DNA from 2 places in the Rhizobium sp. LARHSG275 genome. Region 1 is predicted to be linked to the other one. Evidence: riboswitches for the same ligand, from Rfam matches in the RefSeq annotation. Region 1 holds a riboswitch; the other holds the start of a gene.
What was found. A riboswitch is a leader RNA that binds a small molecule or an ion and turns the genes downstream of it on or off. The one in region 1 is predicted to bind S-adenosylmethionine.
Positions count from the first base shown of each region.

Region 1 (10,007 bases):
GCTGTTCGAAGAGCGCTATGCCGTCTCCGGTGCAGGCTTGGGCGGGACCGCCCTGCGCACAATCTTCTTCAAACCACGATGGATTTCCGATCCGGAGGAGATCCAACTGAGAACGGATGCCGCTCAACCGGAGTTGCGGCCGAGCGTGGAGGAATTACACAATGCATAGCCCATCCAAAATAGCCCGATTGTCGTTAACCGGCCTGCTGCTGTCGGGAGTCGCGGTCCTGCCGCCCGCTCTCGGCAGCTTTGCCGAAGGGCAGCCGCTTGCAATGACGACATCGTCCATTTCGCCGCCGACCAAAATGCCTGTTGTCACGAAGGAGTCGATCACGTTCGGCGCCTATGACCCGCACGGAGATTTAGGCGCCTCGTCCGATTCCAAGATCGAACACCTCTTCCTGCCCTGGGAAGATGTCGATCTGCGCACCCTCGCCCTCGCCGACGATTATGCGCAAGCGCGTGGCCGCACCCTGCTGATCTCGGTCGAGCCTTGGACCTGGTCGAGCGATTGGCGCCAAACCCCGCAGGAACTGCTGCACAGCATCCTCAACGGTTCGCGCGATGCGAACATGGCCGCCGTCTGCTCGACTGCTGCCAAGCTGAAAAGTCCGGTCATCATTCGCTGGGGACAGGAAATGGACGAAACCGACAGTCAGTTCTCCTGGTCGCATTGGCAGGGCGCCGATTATGCCAAGGCCTATCGCCGGATGGTGGAGGTCTGCAAGGACCACCTGAAGACGGCCAAGTACATGTGGTCACCGAAGGGCAATGAGGGGCTTCAAGCCTTTTATCCCGGCAACGATGTCGTCGATCTCATCGGGCTCTCGGTCTTTGGCCTGGAGCAATACGACAGGGACAAGACTGGCCGTGACCAGACGTTTGCCGAGCACCTTGCGCCCGGATACGCCCGTGTCGCCGGTTACGGCAAGGCCATCATGGTTGCCGAACTCGGCTACGAAGGCAGCGATTCCTACGTGCGAAACTGGGCCGAGAGCGTAACGAAACGCTATCCCCAGTTCCCGGCGCTCAGCGCCGTTATCTACTTCAACGACCGCGAAGTCTATCCGTGGCCGGACGGCTATGGCCGCCCCGACTGGCGGGTCGTCCGCGAAAGCATCAATTGAACAAGAAGGAACCTGACCATGTCCATGCTTCAAAAAATGCTCCTGGCCGTGGCCCTGACCAGCGGTATCGCCACGGCCGCATCCGCTGCCGGAACCAATGAGCCTAAGGGGATAGAGACCGCAAAGCCGATGAGCAGCGCGGAAATCTATCGGCTCTACAACCAGAATTCCTGGATGTGGAAAGCCGGCGCCGGCTACTTCTCCACAAAGGCGCGTCGCTTTACCGCCTGGTCTCGGGAAAATGGCTCGCCGTCCTTCGGCACGGGCCGCTGGTTCATCACGGAACCGGGTAAACTCTGCTTCAACGCCGACTGGCACGCCAAGACCGGAACGGCGACGGCAATCACCTGCTTCAGCCACCGCAAGAAGGGCGGCCTGATCTATCAGAAACGCGAACCGGACGGTCAATGGTACGTTTTCAAGAGCGCACCGGCACAAGCCACCGACGAATTCGCAAAGCTTCGCCATGGCGACTACGTGAGTTCTCAATTGGGGGGAATTGAGATGAGCGTCAGTAAGACCAGATAAAGGCGAAGCTAGGGGTTGCGCGCGGCCGAGGCGCCATCTGTATCCTTGTAGGCGCCGATGCCTGCGCGCAACCCTTTTCATAAAAGATCGCGAAGTGCCTTGAAAAGGCGGCGAACGGGCTGAGGGTAAATGGAGCGGGTGAAGGGAATCGAACCCTCGTATTCAGCTTGGGAAGCTGCTGCTCTACCATTGAGCTACACCCGCGATGAAGCGAGATTTCCAACAGATGGGGGCCGCTGTCAAGTCGCGGTCGCCGGGAAGGCTCAGATGCGGAAGTGCTTCGAGAGTTTGAGGCCCTGGGCCTGGTAGTTCGAGCCGAGGCCGGAGCCGTAGAGGCTTGCGGGCTTTTCCTGCATATGTTCGTAGACGAGGCGGCCGACGATCTGGCCGTCTTCGAGGATGAAGGGCACCTCGTGACTGCGGACTTCGAGCACGGCGCGGCTGCCGCGCCCGCCCGCAGGCGCATGGCCGAAGCCCGGATCGAAGAAGCCGGCATAATGGACGCGGAATTCGCCGACCAGCGGATCGAAGGGGGTCATCTCGGCGGCATAGTCCGGCGGCACGTGCACGGCCTCGCGCGAGACGAGGATATAGAACTCGTCGGGATCGAGGATCAGCTCGTTGCGGCCGCGGCTGTGGAGCGGTTCCCAGAAATCGAAGAGGTCGTGCTCGGCCTTCTTGTCGACATCGACGACGGCCGTGTGATGTTTGCCGCGATAACCGATCAGGCCGTCCTTGTCCCCGGCGAGGTCGATCGACAGGGCGATGCCGCCGCCTGATACGTTGGGCAGCTTGCTGGCCACCAGCGTCTCGCTTTCATGCAGCTTCAACAGTTCGGGCTCGCCGAGCAGGGCCTGGCCGACGCGGAAACGGATCTGCGACAGGCGCGAGCCGCGGCGCACGACGATCGGGAAGGTGCGCGGGCTGATTTCGAGATAGAGCGGGCCGGAATAGCCTGCCGGGATCTTGTCGAATTCCTGGGCGTAATCGGTGATGACGCGGGTAAAGATATCGAGGCGCCCGGTCGAGCTCTTCGGGTTGGCCGAGGCCGACATGTCGGCCGGCAACGCTAAGCTCTCCATCAGCGGCACGATGTAGACGCAGCCGGTTTCGAGCACCGCCCCCTCGGAGAGGTCGATCACATGCAGGCTCAGCCGGTCGAGCTTGTCGGACACCAGGTGCGAGGGGCCGGGCATGAAGCTGGCGCGCACGCGAAAAGCCTTGGCGCCCAAGCGCAGATCGAGGCTTGCCGGCTGGATCTGGTCGCGGTCCAGCTCCCGTTCGGAGATCAGACGCCCCGTTTCGAACAGCGCGGAGATCGCGCGATCCGCCAGAATTCCCGTTTCGCGAGCCATCATGCCTCATCCATCATTTGCCGCCGACAAAACCAAACTCGGGGAATTGACGCAAGCAGCTAACAGCAGTATTGCAGAATTATCCCGTGGTGATTTGGCCGGTCGGCTTGCAGCCACGTTAAACAAGTGGCTAAAAAGACCGGGTTGAAACCGGTCTGCTTTTGCGACCGGTTTTTTTGTTATGTGAAGGTGATGGCATGAGCAAGACCTGGCGCCCGGCAACCCAACTCGTCCACGGTGGCACGCTGCGTTCGCAATATGGCGAGACGTCCGAGGCAATCTATCTCACGCAAGGGTTCGTCTACGAGACGTCGGAGGCGGCCGAAGCCCGCTTCAAGGGCGAGACCGAGGGCTTCATCTACGCCCGCTACGGCAGCCCGACCAACGACATGTTCGAAAAGCGCATGTGCATGCTCGAAGGCGCCGAAGACGCCCGCGCCACCGCTTCCGGCATGGCCGCCGTCACCGCGGCGATCCTCTGCCAGCTGAAGGCGGGCGATCATATCGTCGCCGCGCGTGCGCTGTTCGGCTCCTGCCGCTGGGTCGTCGAAACGCTGGCGCCGAAATACGGCATCGACTGCACGCTGATCGACGGCCGGGATCTGGCGAACTGGGAAAAGGCGATCACGCCGAAGACCAAGGTGTTCTTCCTGGAAAGCCCGACCAATCCGACACTCGAAGTGATCGATATCGCAGGCGTCGCCAAGCTCGCCAACCAGATCGGCGCCAAGGTCGTCGTCGACAACGTCTTTGCGACACCGCTCTTCCAGAAGCCCTTGGAGCTCGGCGCCCATATCGTCGTTTATTCCGCCACCAAGCATATTGACGGCCAGGGCCGCTGCCTCGGCGGCGTCGTGCTTTCCGACAAGGAATGGATCGACGAGAACCTGCACGACTATTTCCGCCATACCGGCCCGGCCATGTCGCCGTTCAATGCCTGGACGCTGTTGAAGGGCATCGAGACGCTGCCGCTGCGCGTGCGCCAGCAGACCGAGAATGCGGCAAAGATCGCCGATTTCCTGGCCGAGCAAGGCAAGGTCGCCAAGGTGATCTATCCCGGCCGCAAGGACCATCCGCAGGCCGATATCATCGCCAAGCAGATGACCGGCGGCTCGACGCTGGTCGCCTTCGAACTGAAGGGCGGCAAGGATGCGGCCTTTGCGCTGCAGAATGCGCTCGAGATCGTCAAGATTTCCAACAATCTCGGCGACAGCAAGAGCCTGATCACCCATCCGGCGACGACGACGCACAAGAACCTGACGGAAGAGGCGCGCGCCGAACTCGGTATCTCACCTGGAACGGTCCGCCTTTCGGCCGGTATCGAGGATACCGACGACCTGATCGAGGATTTCGCGCGGGCGCTTGCCAAGGTTTCGGCCTGATCGACAGTCATAACGGCCGGATATCACATGGGGTCCGGCCGGTCCTCACCAAGGTGAGGCCGGGAGGGGAACAAGTTCGTCCGCCGCGGCGTTCCGAAGCGGAATTAACACTGACGATTAGGCTTAACGATCGAAAACCTTTCGGATCACAGCCGTTTCAGCGATGATAACTGTTCCGTTTCTTGACGGACAAAGCCTCTTATAAGATACGGGTAACATATCTTGATTAAGGTGCAAGGCATGTATCGCGCCCTCACAAGAGAGATCGAAGTCGTCGTCGAGCCGTTCTATCTGGAGGAGCAATCCGATCCGGAAGATGATCGCTATGTCTGGGGTTACCGGATCGTCATCAGCAACAATTCCAACATAGCCGTTCGGCTGGTCAATCGTTACTGGAACATCACCGACCAGAACGGCCAGGTGGACGAGGTGACCGGTCCCGGCGTTGTCGGCGAACAGCCGCGGCTCGGTCCCGGCGACACCTACGAATATTCTTCCGGCTGCCCGCTCGATACGCCCTCAGGGCTGATGTTCGGCCATTACCAGATGGAAACGGACGAAGGAGAGATGTTCGATGTCGACATCCCCGCCTTCTCGCTGGATTCGCCTGGGCTGCTGCGTGTGCTTAACTGAGGCGCATCAATTGAGAGGTCATTTTCCGTCAGCGCCACGTTCCTGATGCGTCTTCGACGCCCGGGGCGAAGGGAGATGCCGCAACATCTCGACTCCCTCTTCTCCCCAGCGGGGAGAAGGTGCCCGTAGGGCGGATGAGGGGGCCGGCGAAGCCGGTCTTTCCAACGACCTCCATGCAGGTTTCGGCCGCGATGACATCGTCTCGACCATGTTCAGGGCGGCGGGAACTGGCGTTGCCGCCGGAGTACCGGAATAGGTTTTACGTGAAGGATGTGCCGTGTGGCCCCCTCATCCGCCTGCCGGCACCTTCTCCCCGCTGGGGAGAAGGGACTTGGGGCACCATTCGCGCGAATCAAGCCTATTCGGCCGGCTGAAGCTCGGCCGGCTCGAAGCGGTAGGTGGTCGAGCAGAATTCGCAGGTGACGGCGATTTCGCCGTTTTCCTGGCTGGCTTCGATCTCCTCGGCCGAAAAGCCCTTCAGCACGCCCTTGATCTTGTCGCGCGAGCAGCTGCAGCGGTCGAAGACGGCGCGCGGTTCGTAGACGCGCACGCCACGCTCGTGGAACAGGCGAAACAGCAGCCGTTCGGTGCCGACAAGCGGATCGGTGAGTTCATCGGCGTCGATGGTCTCAACCAGCGAACGGGCTTCAAGCCAGGCGTCGTCCTCGCCATGCGGGCGGCTGCCGGTGTCGCCGTCGCCGCCGTGGAGATCCGGCTGGCGCATCCGCTCCGGCGCTTCCGGCAGGAATTGGGCGACGAGGCCGCCTGCCCGCCAGCGATGGCGCGGCTTGCCGGCATCGTCACGATCGAAGAGCTCGGCCGCGGCAAGGCGGACGCGCGTCGGGATCTGCTCCGACTGGCGGAAATAGACGCCGGCAATTTCTTCCAGCGTCGTGCCGTCGAGCGGAACGATGCCCTGGTAGGGCTGGCTGAACTTGCCCTGGTCGATGGTAAAGGCGAGCACGCCCCTGCCGAGCAATTGCTCCGGCTCGGTTTCGCCTGACTCGATCGCCTTCTTGAGCAGCGCCCGATCGAAACGGGCATAGGCGCGGACATTTTCCGGCGTCGAGAAATCGGCGACGAGAAGATCAACCGGGCCGTCGCCCTTGGTCTGCACCGTGAACTTGCCGTCGAACTTCAGCGAGGTGCCGAGCAGCACCGTCAGCACGACGACTTCGGCAAGCAGCCGAGCAACGGGCGCGGGATAATGATGGCGCTCGAGGATCGCATCGAGCATCGGGCCGAGCTGCACGGCGCGGCCGCGCACATCCAGCCCCTCCACCTGGAAGGGGACGACATGGTCATCGCCGGCGAAATCGAACTGGCCGAGGGCGGCTGCAGCTTCTGCCATGGCTTTCACTCCTAGTTTTCAGAGCGATGGGCCAGCGTGCCCTTCGCTCACGCGGTCGCAAGTTTGTGACTCGCGACGTCCGATTATGGTTCAGATCGCGCCCAGGCACCAAGCAAGAATCGACTTCTGCGCATGAAGACGGTTTTCCGCCTCATCGAAGACCACGGATTGCGGACCGTCGATCACTTCGTCCGTCACTTCCTCACCGCGATGGGCGGGCAGGCAATGCATGAACAATGCATCATTGCCGGCTTTGGCCATCAAGGCCGCGTTGACCTGATAAGGCTGGAAGACATTGTGACCCCGGGCCCGATGTTCCTGATTCATGGAGACCCAGGTATCGGTCACCACGCAATCGACGCCGGCGACCGCACGATCGGCATCATGGCAAAGCATGATTTCGGCGCCCTCATTGCGGGCCCAGTTCAGATAGTGATCCTTTGGCTCCGAGCCAAGGGGTACGGCCATGTTCATGCGGTAGCCGAAACGCGCGGCACCCTCGACCAGCGAATGCAGCACATTGTTGCCGTCGCCGGTCCAGGCGATGGTCTTGCCCTTGATCGGGCCGCGGTGCTCTTCGAAGGTCATGATATCGGCCATGATCTGGCAGGGATGGGTGTCATCCGTCAGCGCATTGATCACAGGCACGGTCGCGTGCTCGGCGAGCTCGACCAGCCGCGAATGCTCGGTGGTGCGGATCATGATCGCATCGACATAGCGCGACAGCACCTTGGCGGTGTCGCCGATCGTCTCGGCGCGGCCAAGCTGCATCTCGGTGCCGGACAGAAAGAGTGTTTCGCCGCCGAGCTGGCGCATGCCGACGTCGAAGGAGACGCGGGTGCGCGTCGACGGCTTCTCGAAGATCATCGCCAGCATCTTGCCGGCGAGCGGCTTATCGCCCTGGCCTGCCTTAAAGGCCTGCTTGCGGGAAAGCGCATCGTTCATGATGGTTCTGAGATCGGCTGATGTGACCGCCGAAAGATCTAGGAAATGTTTAGGGCTCATGTCTTCTTACCTGTGCTGCGCCCGAAGGCGGCAATCTCTTCAAGCCGTCTTCTTGACCTTGGAGGCGCGAATGCTCTCGGCGGCGCGCTCGACGCGGGCCAGACCCTCGCGGGCTTCCTCGGCAGTGACCACGAGCGGCGGAAGAAGGCGGATGACGTTGTCGCCGGCAGGCACGCCGAGCAGATGGGCGGCGCGGATCGCCTGCAGCAGTTCGGCTGAGGGAACGGCGGCCTTGATGCCGAGCAAAAGGCCCTCGCCTCTGATATCCTCGATCACATCGGGATAACGATCCTTCAGCGAAGCGAGGCCCTGGCGGAAGACAAGCGCTACGTCGCGCACATGCTGGAGGAAGCCATCGGCAAGGATGATGTCGAGCACGGCGCTGCCGACGGCCATGGCAAGCGGATTGCCGCCATAGGTCGAGCCATGCGTGCCGGCCTTCATGCCGGAGGCGGCTTCCGACGTGGCAAGGCAGGCGCCGAGCGGGAACCCGCCGCCGATGCCCTTGGCGAGCGCCATGATGTCGGGTGTGATGCCCGACCATTCATGGGCGAAGAGCTTGCCGGTGCGGCCGACGCCGGTCTGGACCTCGTCGAGGATCAACAGCAGATCGTTGTCGTCGCAGAGCTGGCGAAGCGCCTTCATGAACTCGTTGGTGGCAGGGCGCACGCCGCCCTCGCCCTGCACCGGCTCGATGAGGATGGCGGCCGTAGCATCGGTGATCGCGGCGCGAACCGCTTCGATGTCGCCGAAAGCCACCTGATCGAAACCCGGCGCCTTCGGGCCGAAGCCTTCCAGATATTTTTCCTGGCCGCCGGCGGCGATCGTCGCCAGCGTCCGTCCGTGGAAGGCGCCTTCGAAGGTAATGATATGGAAGCGCTCGGGATGACCCTTGGAAAACTGATAGCGGCGCGCCGTCTTGATGGCGCATTCGAGCGCCTCGGCGCCCGAATTGGTGAAGAACACCTTGTCGGCGAAGGTGGCGTCCGTCAGCCGTTTTGCCAGACGCTCCTGGCCGGGGATCTCATAGATGTTCGACAGGTGCCACACCTTGTCGGCCTGCTCCTTCAGTGCGCCCACAACATGCGGATTGCTGTGGCCGACCGAGGTGACGGCGACGCCGGCGCCGAAATCGAGATATCGCTCGCCGCTTTCGGTGATCAGCCATACGCCCTCGCCTCGCTCGAACCGCAGCGGGGCACGAGAATAGGTGTCATAAAGCGGCGCGGCTTCAGCCATGGCGCGATCTCCATCAAAGTTGCCGGGCAATGTCTCCGGCTAAGGAAACCAGGCCCGAAAAATCAAAAATGCCGCCTTGCGGCGGCGAGTGGCACTATTTCCTTTTCGCGCTGCAATGTCAACAAAACGGCGCCCTTAGCGTATGCAGCAAGGGTGTACAGCGGCATTTCCAGTCATCAACAGGCATTATTGCAGAAATGACACGCAGGGGCAGCAAGTTGGGGAAAACTACGAATTCGATTCATCCGGATTCATGCGACTCTTGTCACGGAGTCAGGCTCACACTAGGTTAAAGATCAATTACTAGACTGCATGCGGCGGAACTAGTCACCAAAATTGATCAAGCGTTTCTTGTTTCGGAGCTCCCGGGACAACGGTGAGGGATTCTGCCATCACCAACGCAGAAGGTGGAGACAGGGCATGAACTGGACAGACGAGCGGGTCGAGAAACTCAAGAAACTTTGGGCCGAAGGACTGAGCGCCAGCCAGATCGCTGCGCAGCTTGGCGGGGTCAGCAGAAACGCGGTCATCGGCAAAGTGCATCGGCTGTGCCTCCCCGGCCGTGCCAAGGCCGGCGGCACCAACACCGCGGCGCGAACGCCGAAGCGCAATACCTCGGCGCCGCGCGCGCCGAACTACGCCTCACGGGTCACTACCCGCACCGTTACCCGCCAGCAGGGCGCGACCATGCTGAAGGAAGAGATCGAGATCGAAACGATCGAGGAAATGGAATACGTGCCGAGAGGCAATGTGGTCGTGCCGATTTCGCGACGCCTCGGCCTGACGGAGCTGACCGAACGCACCTGCAAGTGGCCGGTCGGCGATCCGCTGAAGGACGACTTCCATTTCTGCGGCTGCGAATCCCCCGACAATTCGCCTTATTGCGGCTATCACCAGAAGCTTGCCTACCAGCCGGTGAATGAACGCCGCCGGGCGGCAGCGCGGGCCAGCTGAACGGGTGATCATTGCTAGAATGACGAAACGGGCCAAGTGGCCCGTTTTTTTATGCACGGATGGAAGCTGTCGGGCGTTCAGCTCGTTGAGCACGCCGATTTGTCCTCATCGGCTGCCGCCACTAACCAGGGTCGAGTCATGGGTCTCGACCCTTCCTTCTGTTCTCAACGGGGCGAAGGGACATGCCGCAACATCTCGATTCCCTCTTCTCCCCTCGGGGAGAAGGTGCCCGTAGGGCGGATGAGGGGGCCGGGGAAGCCGGTCTTTCTTATAACAATCATGAGGGCTTCGACCGCGTTGGCGTCGTTTCGACCGTGTTCGGGGCGCAGCCGTCGGCATGTGGGATAGGTTATCACGGAAAGAGTGTGCCGTGTGGCCCCCTTGCATGTTCAAACTGCATCCGTTGATGATGGGTGCGACCCCTGGGGGATGG
Region 1 covers NZ_JBIXJN010000042.1:19,813-29,819, forward strand. Annotated here, with positions in the region: gene ACIPSK_RS32405 (glycosyltransferase family 2 protein) at 1-169, shown strand, start outside; gene ACIPSK_RS32410 (glycoside hydrolase family 26 protein) at 189-1,127, shown strand; gene ACIPSK_RS32415 (DUF995 domain-containing protein) at 1,146-1,655, shown strand; tRNA gene ACIPSK_RS32420 (tRNA-Gly) at 1,786-1,859, opposite strand; gene ACIPSK_RS32425 (2'-deoxycytidine 5'-triphosphate deaminase) at 1,919-3,013, opposite strand; SAM riboswitch at 3,087-3,165, shown strand; gene ACIPSK_RS32430 (O-succinylhomoserine sulfhydrylase) at 3,208-4,392, shown strand; gene apaG (Co2+/Mg2+ efflux protein ApaG) at 4,633-5,025, shown strand; gene ACIPSK_RS32440 (Hsp33 family molecular chaperone) at 5,384-6,376, opposite strand; gene argF (ornithine carbamoyltransferase) at 6,467-7,381, opposite strand; gene ACIPSK_RS32450 (aspartate aminotransferase family protein) at 7,421-8,620, opposite strand; gene ACIPSK_RS32455 (GcrA family cell cycle regulator) at 9,041-9,574, shown strand.

Region 2 (10,007 bases), on a different contig from region 1:
TCATCTCCGATTCTCAATTCGGCAACGAAATCATAAGCATCGCCGCGATAATGCGAGCGAGTGTATTCGACGACGCGCTGGTCTTCCAGGCGCGAGACACGTTCGATCAGAAGCGCCGGCGCGCCTGATTTGACGTTCAGGATTGCGGCGGAGGATGGGTCGAGCGTGACCGCGGTCAGCCGCTGCAGCGCGCGCACGGGCCTGTGGCCGCTGGCCGTCAGCGCATCGTAGAGCGATCCCTCGCCGCCGGCATCGTGCTCCAGGAACTTGATCGGCACCACGGCGCGTTCGATCGCCAGCGGCAGTCCGTCGGCAAGGCGCAAGCGGTCGAGCCTCAGCACCGGCTCGTCGCCGCCGAGGCCGAGCAGGAAGGATTCCTCCGGCGATGGCGTATTGACCGCCCGCGACAATATCCGTGCGGCCGGCAGACGCCCGCGCGAGCGCATGTCGGCGGAAAAGGAGGAAAGCCGCCACAGCGACTGTTCCATGCGCTCCACCCTGCTCGATACGAAAGTACCGCTTCCGTGGCGCGATTCCAGTGCGCCGGATGCCATCAGATCGCGATAGGCAGTGCGCACAGTGACACGGCCGAGCTTCAGAGCCTCGGCAAGGTCGCGCTCGCCCGGGAGTGCCGTGCCGGGCTTCAGCAGCCCTTCCTGAATGAGGCCGGTCAGTGTCTGCGCCAGCCGCTTGTAGAGCGGCCCGGTCAGCGCCTCGTCACGCAGGCCGCGGCTGTTCAGTTCCGCTATCAGACTGGTTCTATCCATAGGCCAACAATAGAACCTATATAGAACCAATCGGCAAGGTAGAATCGAACATGCAACGAAAAAACCCTCGCCGGCGGACCAGCAAGGGTTTTATAGCGCTCGAATTTGACAGTCGTGCGTCGGTAGCGCCGCGCGTTTAGAACGCGCGGCGCTGGAGGATGCTCAGTTCTTGGTGAAGATATAATCCGTCTCCTGGCGCAGCACTTCGCCGGGGCGCAGCACTGCATTCGGAAAACCTTGGTGATTGATGGCATCCGGCCAGACCTGCGTCTCCAGGCAGAAGCCGGCGAACGGGCCGTATTTGCGCCCGCCGATGCCGGGAGCCGCGACATCGAGCTTGAAGCCGGCATAGAACTGCACGCCTGGCTCCGTGCTGCGCACTTCCAGCGACACACCGGAATAAAGGCTGCGGGCAAGCGCGACGCTCCGCTTGGCGGTACGCTCGCCCGACAGGCAGAAATTATGGTCGTAAAACGCTTGTTCACTGCCGACGAAACGCTTCATCGGCGCCATCTCGCGGAAATCGAATTCCGTGCCCTCGACGGGACGGATCTCACCGGTCGGCACCTGCTTTTCATCGGTCGGCAGATAATGATCGGCGGCTATCATGATGTCATGGCCAAGCGCATCTTCGCGGCCGTCGAGGTTGAAATAGGCGTGCTGGCAGACATTGGCGAGCGTCGGCTGGTCGCTGGTCGATTCGTAGATGATCGACAGTTCACCGTTGCCATGCACCCAGAAAGTCGCCTGGATGGTGCAATTGCCGGGATAGCCGGCGCGGCCATCCGGATCGACGATCTTCAGCACCACGCGGTCGACGTCATGCTCGACGATCGTCCAGTTGCGTTTGGCGATATTGTCGCTGCCGCCATGCAGATGCGTGACGCCGTTTTCATTCGGCTCGAGCTGATAGTCCTTGCCGTCAAGCGTGAACCTGCCGCCGCCGACGCGGTTGGCGCAGCGGCCTGGCGTTGCGCCGAAGTAGGACGAATAGAGCGGGTAGCTGTCGAAATCGTCGAAGCCGAGCTGCAGCGGCGCGTCATGTCCCTCGAGGCGCAGATCCTGGATGACCGCACCCCAGCTGATGATCTTGGCCGTCAGCCCGCCGCCTTTGATCTCGACCCGATAGACGGTCTCGCCCGCCTTCGTTCGCCCGAAAACGTCCCGCTCCAACTTATCCGACATGATCGACCGTCCATTCTATCTCTGCTGCAAATTCCTCAATTCGGAACCGATTTGAGGAATTTGCAGCGATTCAACATGTGCATTGCACGTCCAACGAAGACGCGCGGTGCTGTAGGCTTCAGGACAGGAACCTGCCCGCATTTGCTTCGATCCGCAACCGATGGATCGGAAAGAAAAGCCGCAGCATCGAGGCAGTGGCATCGGCTCGCGGCGCGATCGGCAACGGTCAGAGATCCGTGCCGATCTCTTCCACATCAAAGGGCGTCGTCTGATAGATTTCGTTGATCCAGTTGCCGAACAGGAGATGCGCATGGCTGCGCCAGCGGTTCTGCGGCGCAAGCGCCGGATCGTTATGGGGGAAGTAATTGTGTGGCATCTTGATCGGCACGCCGGCGTTGACGTCGCGGAAATATTCGTCGGAAAGCGAGGTGGAATCATATTCGACATGGTTGAACATGTAGAGCCGCCGGCCCCGCTTCTCGTGCACGAGGCACACGCCCATCTCGGCTGATTCCATCAGGATCTCCAGACTTTCGGATTTTTCGATATCGGCGCGGCGCACTTCGGTCCAGCGCGACACCGGCACTTCGAAATTGTCGGAAAAGCCGTTGAGATAGATCGAGGAAGGTTTCAGGTTCCGATGGCGGTAGACGCCGAAGGCCTTCTCTTTCAGCTCGTATTTCGGAACGCCGTGAAAATGATAGATCGCCGCCATCGCGCCCCAGCAGACGTTCATCGTCGAATGGACATTCGTTTCCGTCCAGTCGAGAATCTCCTGCATCTCCGCCCAATAGGTGACGTCCTCATACGGCAAAAGCTCGATCGGCGCCCCGGTGATGATGAAGCCGTCGAACTTGCGGTGCTTTACCTCCTCCCAGGTCTGGTAGAAGGCAAGCAGATGGTCCTCGGACGTATTCTTCGCCTTGTGGCCGCCGATGCGGATGAGCGACAGCTCCACCTGCAGCGGCGAGGCGCCGACCAGGCGGGCCATCTGCAGCTCGGTCTTGATCTTGTTCGGCATGAGGTTGAGCAGCCCGATCTGCAACGGCCGAATATCCTGACGGATCGCCAACGTCTCGGTCATCACCCGCACGCCCTCCTGAACCAGGGTTTCGAAGGCGGGCAGCGTATCGGGGATCTTGATGGGCATTGCGGTCACTCGATCAAAAACAAAAACCGGCGGCGACAAAAATCGCTACCGGTCCGCACGCGGCCCTTTAGCGACTTTTTTAACGTGGCTGCAAGCCGGCCGGCCAAATCACCACGGAGGCCTTAATTAGACCCAGTCGAATTGCGAATCAACTGGCGAATGCATGCAGGAGAGACTCATGCAAGCATCATCACACTTTAATGACTGATAGAATCTGTTGATAGACCGGTAACGCCACCATGTTATTAATGGGAGCATGGGCGGTGTGGAAAAGCGTAATGGCAGATAAAATCGAGAGGGGGCCGGGCATCCGAAGGCAGGATAGGGTAGGGTATGATCTCAGCCTGACATATCGCCTCGGCGTCATGTTCTCAGCATTCTGGAATTCGGAAGTGCGTGGCAAGGTGCTGTTTCTGGCGACGGTGCTGATCCTCGTCATCCTGGCGACATCCTATGGCCAGGTGATTTTGAACGAGTGGAATGCTCCCTTCTATGATTCGCTGGAGCGCCGCGACCTCGGCGAATTCTTCCACCAGCTCGAAATCTTCGCGATGATCGCCGGCACACTGCTGCTGCTCAACGTGCTGCAGGCCTGGCTGAACCAGATGACGGCGCTCTATATGCGCGAAGGCTTGTCGCGCGATCTCGTCGACCAGTGGCTGAAGCGCAAGCGGGCGCTGCGGCTCGCTTCCAGCGGCCTGATCGGCGTCAATCCGGACCAGCGTCTGCACGAGGATTCCCGCAACCTCGCCGAAAGCACGACAGGGCTGGTTCTCGGCCTGCTGCAGTCGACCATTCTCCTGGTGAGCTTCATCGGCGTGCTCTGGGAGCTTTCGAGCGGCTTCATCTTCCGCATCAGCGGCCACAGCTTCTCCATTCCGGGCTACATGGTCTGGGCGGCGATTTTCTATGCCGCTTCCGCCTCGGTGCTCAGCCAGGTCGTCGGCCGCAAGCTAGTGAAGCTCAATGCCGATCGTTTTTCGAAAGAGGCCGAGCTTCGCTTCACGCTGATGCACGCCAACGAAAACATGCCGGCAATCACCGTTGCCCGCGGCGAGGAAAACGAGCGCCGGCGCATCAACACCGATATCAGTTCGGTGCTGAGGGTCGTCAAGCGGCTCGCCATGGCCAATACCAACCTCACCTGGGTTTCGGCCGGCTACGGCTGGCTGGTGATCGTCATCCCGATCATCGTTGCCGCCCCCGCCTATTTTTCCGGCGGCCTCACCCTCGGCCAGCTGATGATGTCCGTCGGCGCCTTCAATCAGGTCAACACGGCGCTGCGCTGGTACGTTGCCAATTTCGGCCCGATCGCCGAATGGCGTGCCACGCTGATGCGCGTCACCGATTTCCGCCAGGCGCTGGTCGAGATGGAAGAGGACTTCAACCTGAAGAACAGCATTGCCTATGAAAATGCCGCGCCCGGCACGCTGACGCTGAAGGATGTGGTGATCGTCGCTAAGATCGGCGAAGACATCGATGAATGCGGCGGTTTCCGCCTGCTTGAAACCGATGTCGTGATCAAGGCCGGCGACAAGATCATGATCAACGGCGATCACAGCGTCAACCGCAAGCTGCTGTTCCAGGCGATGGCCGGCCTCTGGCCGTGCGGCAGCGGCACGATGGGTCTGCCGCCGATCGACGATATGGTGTTCGTTCCGCAGGTTGCCTACGTTCCCGGCGGTTCGCTGCGCGAGGCGTTGGCCTTTCCCGAAAGCCCGGAGAAATACGAGAAAGCGGCCGTCGAGGCGGCCCTCGAAAAGGCCGGCCTGCATTCGCTGGTCGCAAGGCTCGATACCCGTGCCCGCTGGGACAAGCTGCTCGACAGCGACGAACAGAAGGCGATTGGCTTTGCGCGCCTGCTGCTCGTGCGCCCCCGCTGGGTCATCTTCGAGGAAGTCCTGGAAGGCATGGAGCCGGAATGGCAGGAAACAATGGCCAAACTGCTCACCTCCATGCCTGAAAGCAGCATGATCTATATCGGCCGCTCCGAGGCCTATCTCGAGGCACTGAAGCCGCGCGTGCTGCATCTGCAGGCGCTGCCGTCAAAATCCGAGGAATCGCCGCCTGTCGTCCAAGCCGGCGCCAGCGCCAGTGCCGGCGCTGCCGCCGTCCCCGCGCCGGCGCTGTAAAACGCCGCTGCTACCGGCGTTGCAGCGCCCTTTGCCCGTCTGAAAAGACGTGCGGCACCAGGGAATCTAGCGATTCGGTCTAACGGCGATGCGTAAAACAAAGATGCGCAGCGCATCCGTCACATGGGTGGTATGACGCCGTTGAGGCCGACGGCGATCTGGCTGGCGGAGATGCTGCCGTCCGCCCCCTTCTCGCCAGTGACGACAACGCCGGCGCCGGGCTTCAGATCATCCTTGGTCGCAGGCGCCAACGTCACGATCGGTGTGCCATCGGCAATCGAGATAGTCTTTTCCTTGCCCTCATAGGTCAACGTGATCGTGTGGCCGTCGACGGATTTGACGGCGTTGCTGACGGTCGCGTTCGTCATCTGGCTGTTCCGCTGCGCATCCCAGGGACGGTTGCCCTCACCGGTTCCCTTCATCGACGCCGGAAAGATCAGCACCTCGATCGCTCCGTCCGGGCCCGTGCCCTTCGGAAACGAGGCGACGCCGACGAAATCGCCGGGTTTGATATCCTCGACGGACGCTTTTTTGATACCGCCGACCTTCCAGCCGGCTTTCAGCGCGACCGTCGCATCGTTGCCCTCGCGCGTCCTGACGACGAGCGTATCGCCGCTGAGGCTTTCGATTGCGCCGCGAACACGAATGCGCTGGGCGTCTTGCGCCTGTGCGGCTTGTGACAGGGCAAGCGCGACGAGGCCGCCGGCCGCAAGTGCTGTGAGAAAACGGGAATGGGGCTTGCGAGACATATGACTTTTCCTTGTCGCCATTACGATCGGCAATATCCCCGGCTGCCGGACGGCACCTTATGCCGCAGGACGACACACCGACGAATCAAGGAAAAGTGAGCCGCGAGAGAAGGTTCAGCCTTCCAACTCTTCCCGCAGCATTTCGAGCTCCAGCCACTCCTCTTCCATCTTTGTCAGGCTGGCGCGCAATTTTTCCATCTCGCGGGCAAGGCGATTGAAGGCTGCGGGATCGCGCGTGAAAAGATTGGGATCTGCCATCACCTGTTCGCGCTTGGCGATTTCGGCTTCGGCCTTCGCCATTTCCTTTGGCAGGTTTTCCAATGCGAATTTCTGCTTGAAGGAGAGCTTGACTTTCGAGTTGCCTGAAGCTGTTGCTTGCTGCGTCCTCGGCTTCTCCGCCGTTCTCTCGGCCCTCTTACGCTCATCGAGCGCGCCCTTGCGCTGCACAAGCATGTCCGAGTAGCCGCCGGCATATTCGATCCAGCGACCATCCGGCGCATCCGGCACGGCGGGTGCAATCGTCGAGGTCACGGTGCGGTCGAGGAAATCGCGGTCGTGGCTGACGAGAATGACAGTGCCGGGAAAGCCGGCGACAATCTCCTGCAGGAGATCGAGCGTTTCGATATCGAGATCGTTGGTCGGTTCGTCGAGGATCAAAAGGTTTGTCGGGCGCGAAAGGATGCGCGCCAGCATCAGCCGGGCGCGTTCGCCGCCGGAGAGGTTTCTGATCGGCGTACGCGCCTGTTCCGGCTGGAACAAAAATTCCTTCATGTAGCCGGTGACATGCCGCTGCTCGCCGTTGACGAGCAGGCTTTCGCCGCGCCCATCCGTCAGATAGTTGGCAAGCGTGTCCTCGGGATCGAGATCCTCGCGTTTCTGATCGAGCGTCGCGATCTCCAGATTGGTGCCGAGCTTGACGATGCCGCTATCCGGCGAAAGCTGCCCGGTCAGCATCTTCAGCAGCGTCGTCTTGCCGGCGCCGTTCGGCCCGACCAAACCAATGCAGTCGCCGCGATGTACGCGGATCGAAAACGACGTGACGATTGCCCGCTCGCCGAAGCTCTTGGTGATCTTGTCGGCTTCGATCACCAGCTTGCCGGATTCCTGCGCGTCCGAAACCGTCGCCTGCACCGTGCCCTGCGGCCCCTTGTGGCCGCGATAGTTCGAGCGCATCGTCTGCAGCTCGCCGAGACGGCGCATGTTGCGCTTGCGCCGCGCCGTGACGCCATAGCGCAGCCAGTGCTCCTCGCGCTCGATCGACTTGCCGAGCTTGTGCTGCTCCAGTTCCTCGGCCTCCAGCACCTGGTCGCGCCATGCTTCGAAATGTGCAAAGCCGCGGTCGAGCCGGCGCGAGGTGCCGCGGTCGAGCCAAACGGTTGCAGTCGAGACCTTTTCGAGGAAACGCCGGTCGTGCGAGATCAGCACCAAGGCGCTGCGGGTCTTTTGCAGCTCGCCTTCCAGCCATTCGATGGTCGGCAGGTCGAGATGGTTGGTCGGCTCGTCGAGCAGGAGAATGTCCGGCTCCGGTGCCATAACCCGGGCAAGGGCTGCGCGCCGCGATTCGCCACCGGACAGCATTCTGGGGTCTTCGTCGCCGCTCAGCCCGAGATGCGACAGCAGATAGGTGACACGATAGGGGTCATCGCCCGGGCCGAGGCCGGCCTCGGCATAGGCCTGCACCGTGTTGAAGCCGGCAAAATCCGGCGCCTGTTCGAGATAACGCACCGTCGAGGACGGATGGCGGAAGACCTCGCCGGACTGCGCCTCGACCAGGCCGGCGGCAATCTTCAGCAGCGTCGATTTTCCCGAGCCGTTACGGCCGACGAGACAGATCTTGTCACCGGGCTCGATCTGCAGGCCAGCACCCGCCAGAAGCGGTGCACCGCCGAAGCTCAGGAAGATATCGTCGAGTTTCAGAATGGGAGGGGCCAAAAATCAGACTCCGGAAAGATCATAGGGCCGGGCGAGCACGATTGCCCGGCCGCTGCGGAGCGAAAAGCGAACGGTGCCTTCCGCAACATTGGAAATCGTGCGTGACGAGCCGAAAGGCAGATGGAAATCCACCAGCGGATAACGCGCATTCTCGATGGAAAGCCCCCTCAGTTCGCTGAATCCGGGCACGGAAAACAGGCTGCCTTTGGGAAGGTCCAGTTCGATCGTACCGGCAACCAGCGGCACTGCCTCTTCCTTGCCCGAGGTCAGCAGCAGGTCGAAACCCTCTTCCGCCAGGCTGACGGCCGACAGCAGATGCTGAAGCGCGTGGTCGGAACGTTCACCACCGAGCGCACCGGCGAGGATCAGCCGCCCAGCGCCCCGCGCGATTGCTTCCGCCACTGCGATTTCGCCGTCCGTCGCCGTCTTTGCCGCCGGATAAGGCTGTTTCGGCACATCGGGAAATGCACCGGCGAGATCATCAGGCGTCGAATCGAAATCGCCGACCCAGAGCTCCGGCGTAATACCGAGGGCTGCCGCATGCCGCATGCCGCCATCGGCCGCAATGAAGCGGCTGTCTTCGATGGCATGGCGCAGGCGTTCCGTCAGGCTGAGTTCGCCGCCAAGGAGAATGGTGAAGGTGGATTGGCTCATGGGCATTGCCCTTAGCGCAAACGAGGGGTCGAGGGGAAGGGCCGGCGAACGACGGCGTCTGCCTCAGCCCGGCGTATCCTTGTCGCGCGACAGGAAGACCGCCTCGTAACCGCCGATGAAGCGCTCGAAAAGCGCTGCGAAGCGCTCGACATCTTCCTGCGGCCAGTCGGAAACGATCTCGGAAATGATCGCAAGTTTCTGCGCGACGATCTCGGCAAGCAGGTCCTGGCCGACCTCGGTCATGACGACGACGATCCGCCGCGCATCGGCCTGCGAGGCCTCGCGGCGCAGCACATTGCGCCCAACCATGTCGGCCACCACCCGGCTTGCCCGTGACGGATCGATGCGCAGCATCTCCGCGATCATGCCGACGGTGACCTCGCCGGCAGGCTGCGCCTTGCGCACGGCATCGAGCACGTCGAGATGCGAAAGCTCAAGGCCCGGTGCAGCACTCTGGATCGCCAGCCGGCCGATCAGCCGCCGCCCGGTCATCAGCCGCATGCGCGCCATGCTCCGGCCGATACGCGGCACATTTTCACGATCCGGCTCGGCCGGCTCCGCAGAAAGGGTCTTGGTCAGGATTTCACTCATCATAGGACTATAACAGAGCCGATTCAAAAATTGAATATGCCGATGTCATTAATGTGCCATTGACAACTATATGCTGTTAGCACATAAAAGCACATCAACCCGGAACGATGCCTTCCATGGACATGCAACTCGCGCCTGCGCCGCTCGTGACGGATCCTCGCCGACGGCTTATTCTCTTCTTCTTCCTGATGACGGCCATGTTCATGGCGACGCTCGATAATCAGATCGTCTCCACGGCTCTGCCGACGATCGTCGGCGAATTCGGCCATCTCGAGCGCTTCGGCTGGATCGGCTCGGCCTATCTCCTGTCGCTGAGCGCCGTCATGCCGGTCTATGGCAAGCTTGGCGATCTGTTCGGCCGCAAATACGTGATGATGACGGCGATCATGATCTTCACCGTCGGATCGACAGTCTGCGGCCTGGCGGTCTCGATGGACACGCTGATCGCCGCCCGCGTGCTGCAAGGCCTTGGCGGCGGCGGCATCATGGTGTCGATCTTCGCCGTCAACGCCGACCTGTTCGAGCCGCGCGAACGGGCTCGCTACCAAAGCTATTCCAGCCTCGTGCTGATGGCATCGGGCGCAATCGGCCCCGTGCTCGGCGGCACGATGAGCGATCTCTTCGGCTGGCGCTCGATCTTCCTCGTCAACGTGCCGATCGGCTTCGTCGTGCTCATCGGCCTTGCCTTCATGCTGCCGTACCGCAAACCGCATCGCCGCCCCAAGATCGATTATGCCGGTGCGCTCCTGCTTGCCATGACGACGACAAGCATCGTGCTTGCCACCGACAGCAGCGAATTGTTCGGCGCGTTGATCTCGCCTGAGAGTATCGGCATCGTCGCCTTCGG
Region 2 covers NZ_JBIXJN010000027.1:45,837-55,843, forward strand. Annotated here, with positions in the region: gene ACIPSK_RS28755 (GntR family transcriptional regulator) at 1-767, opposite strand, end outside; gene ACIPSK_RS28760 (aldose epimerase family protein) at 930-1,952, opposite strand; gene metA (homoserine O-acetyltransferase MetA) at 2,179-3,102, opposite strand; SAM riboswitch at 3,150-3,227, opposite strand; gene ACIPSK_RS28770 (ABC transporter ATP-binding protein/permease) at 3,342-5,234, shown strand; gene ACIPSK_RS28775 (DUF5666 domain-containing protein) at 5,354-5,983, opposite strand; gene ACIPSK_RS28780 (ABC-F family ATP-binding cassette domain-containing protein) at 6,098-7,915, opposite strand; gene ACIPSK_RS28785 (thiamine diphosphokinase) at 7,919-8,575, opposite strand; gene ACIPSK_RS28790 (MarR family winged helix-turn-helix transcriptional regulator) at 8,633-9,163, opposite strand; gene ACIPSK_RS28795 (MDR family MFS transporter) at 9,277-10,007, shown strand, end outside.
Region 2: it holds a riboswitch for S-adenosylmethionine, as region 1 does, so the genes downstream of both, metA (homoserine O-acetyltransferase MetA) here and ACIPSK_RS32430 (O-succinylhomoserine sulfhydrylase) in region 1, are expected to answer to the same signal.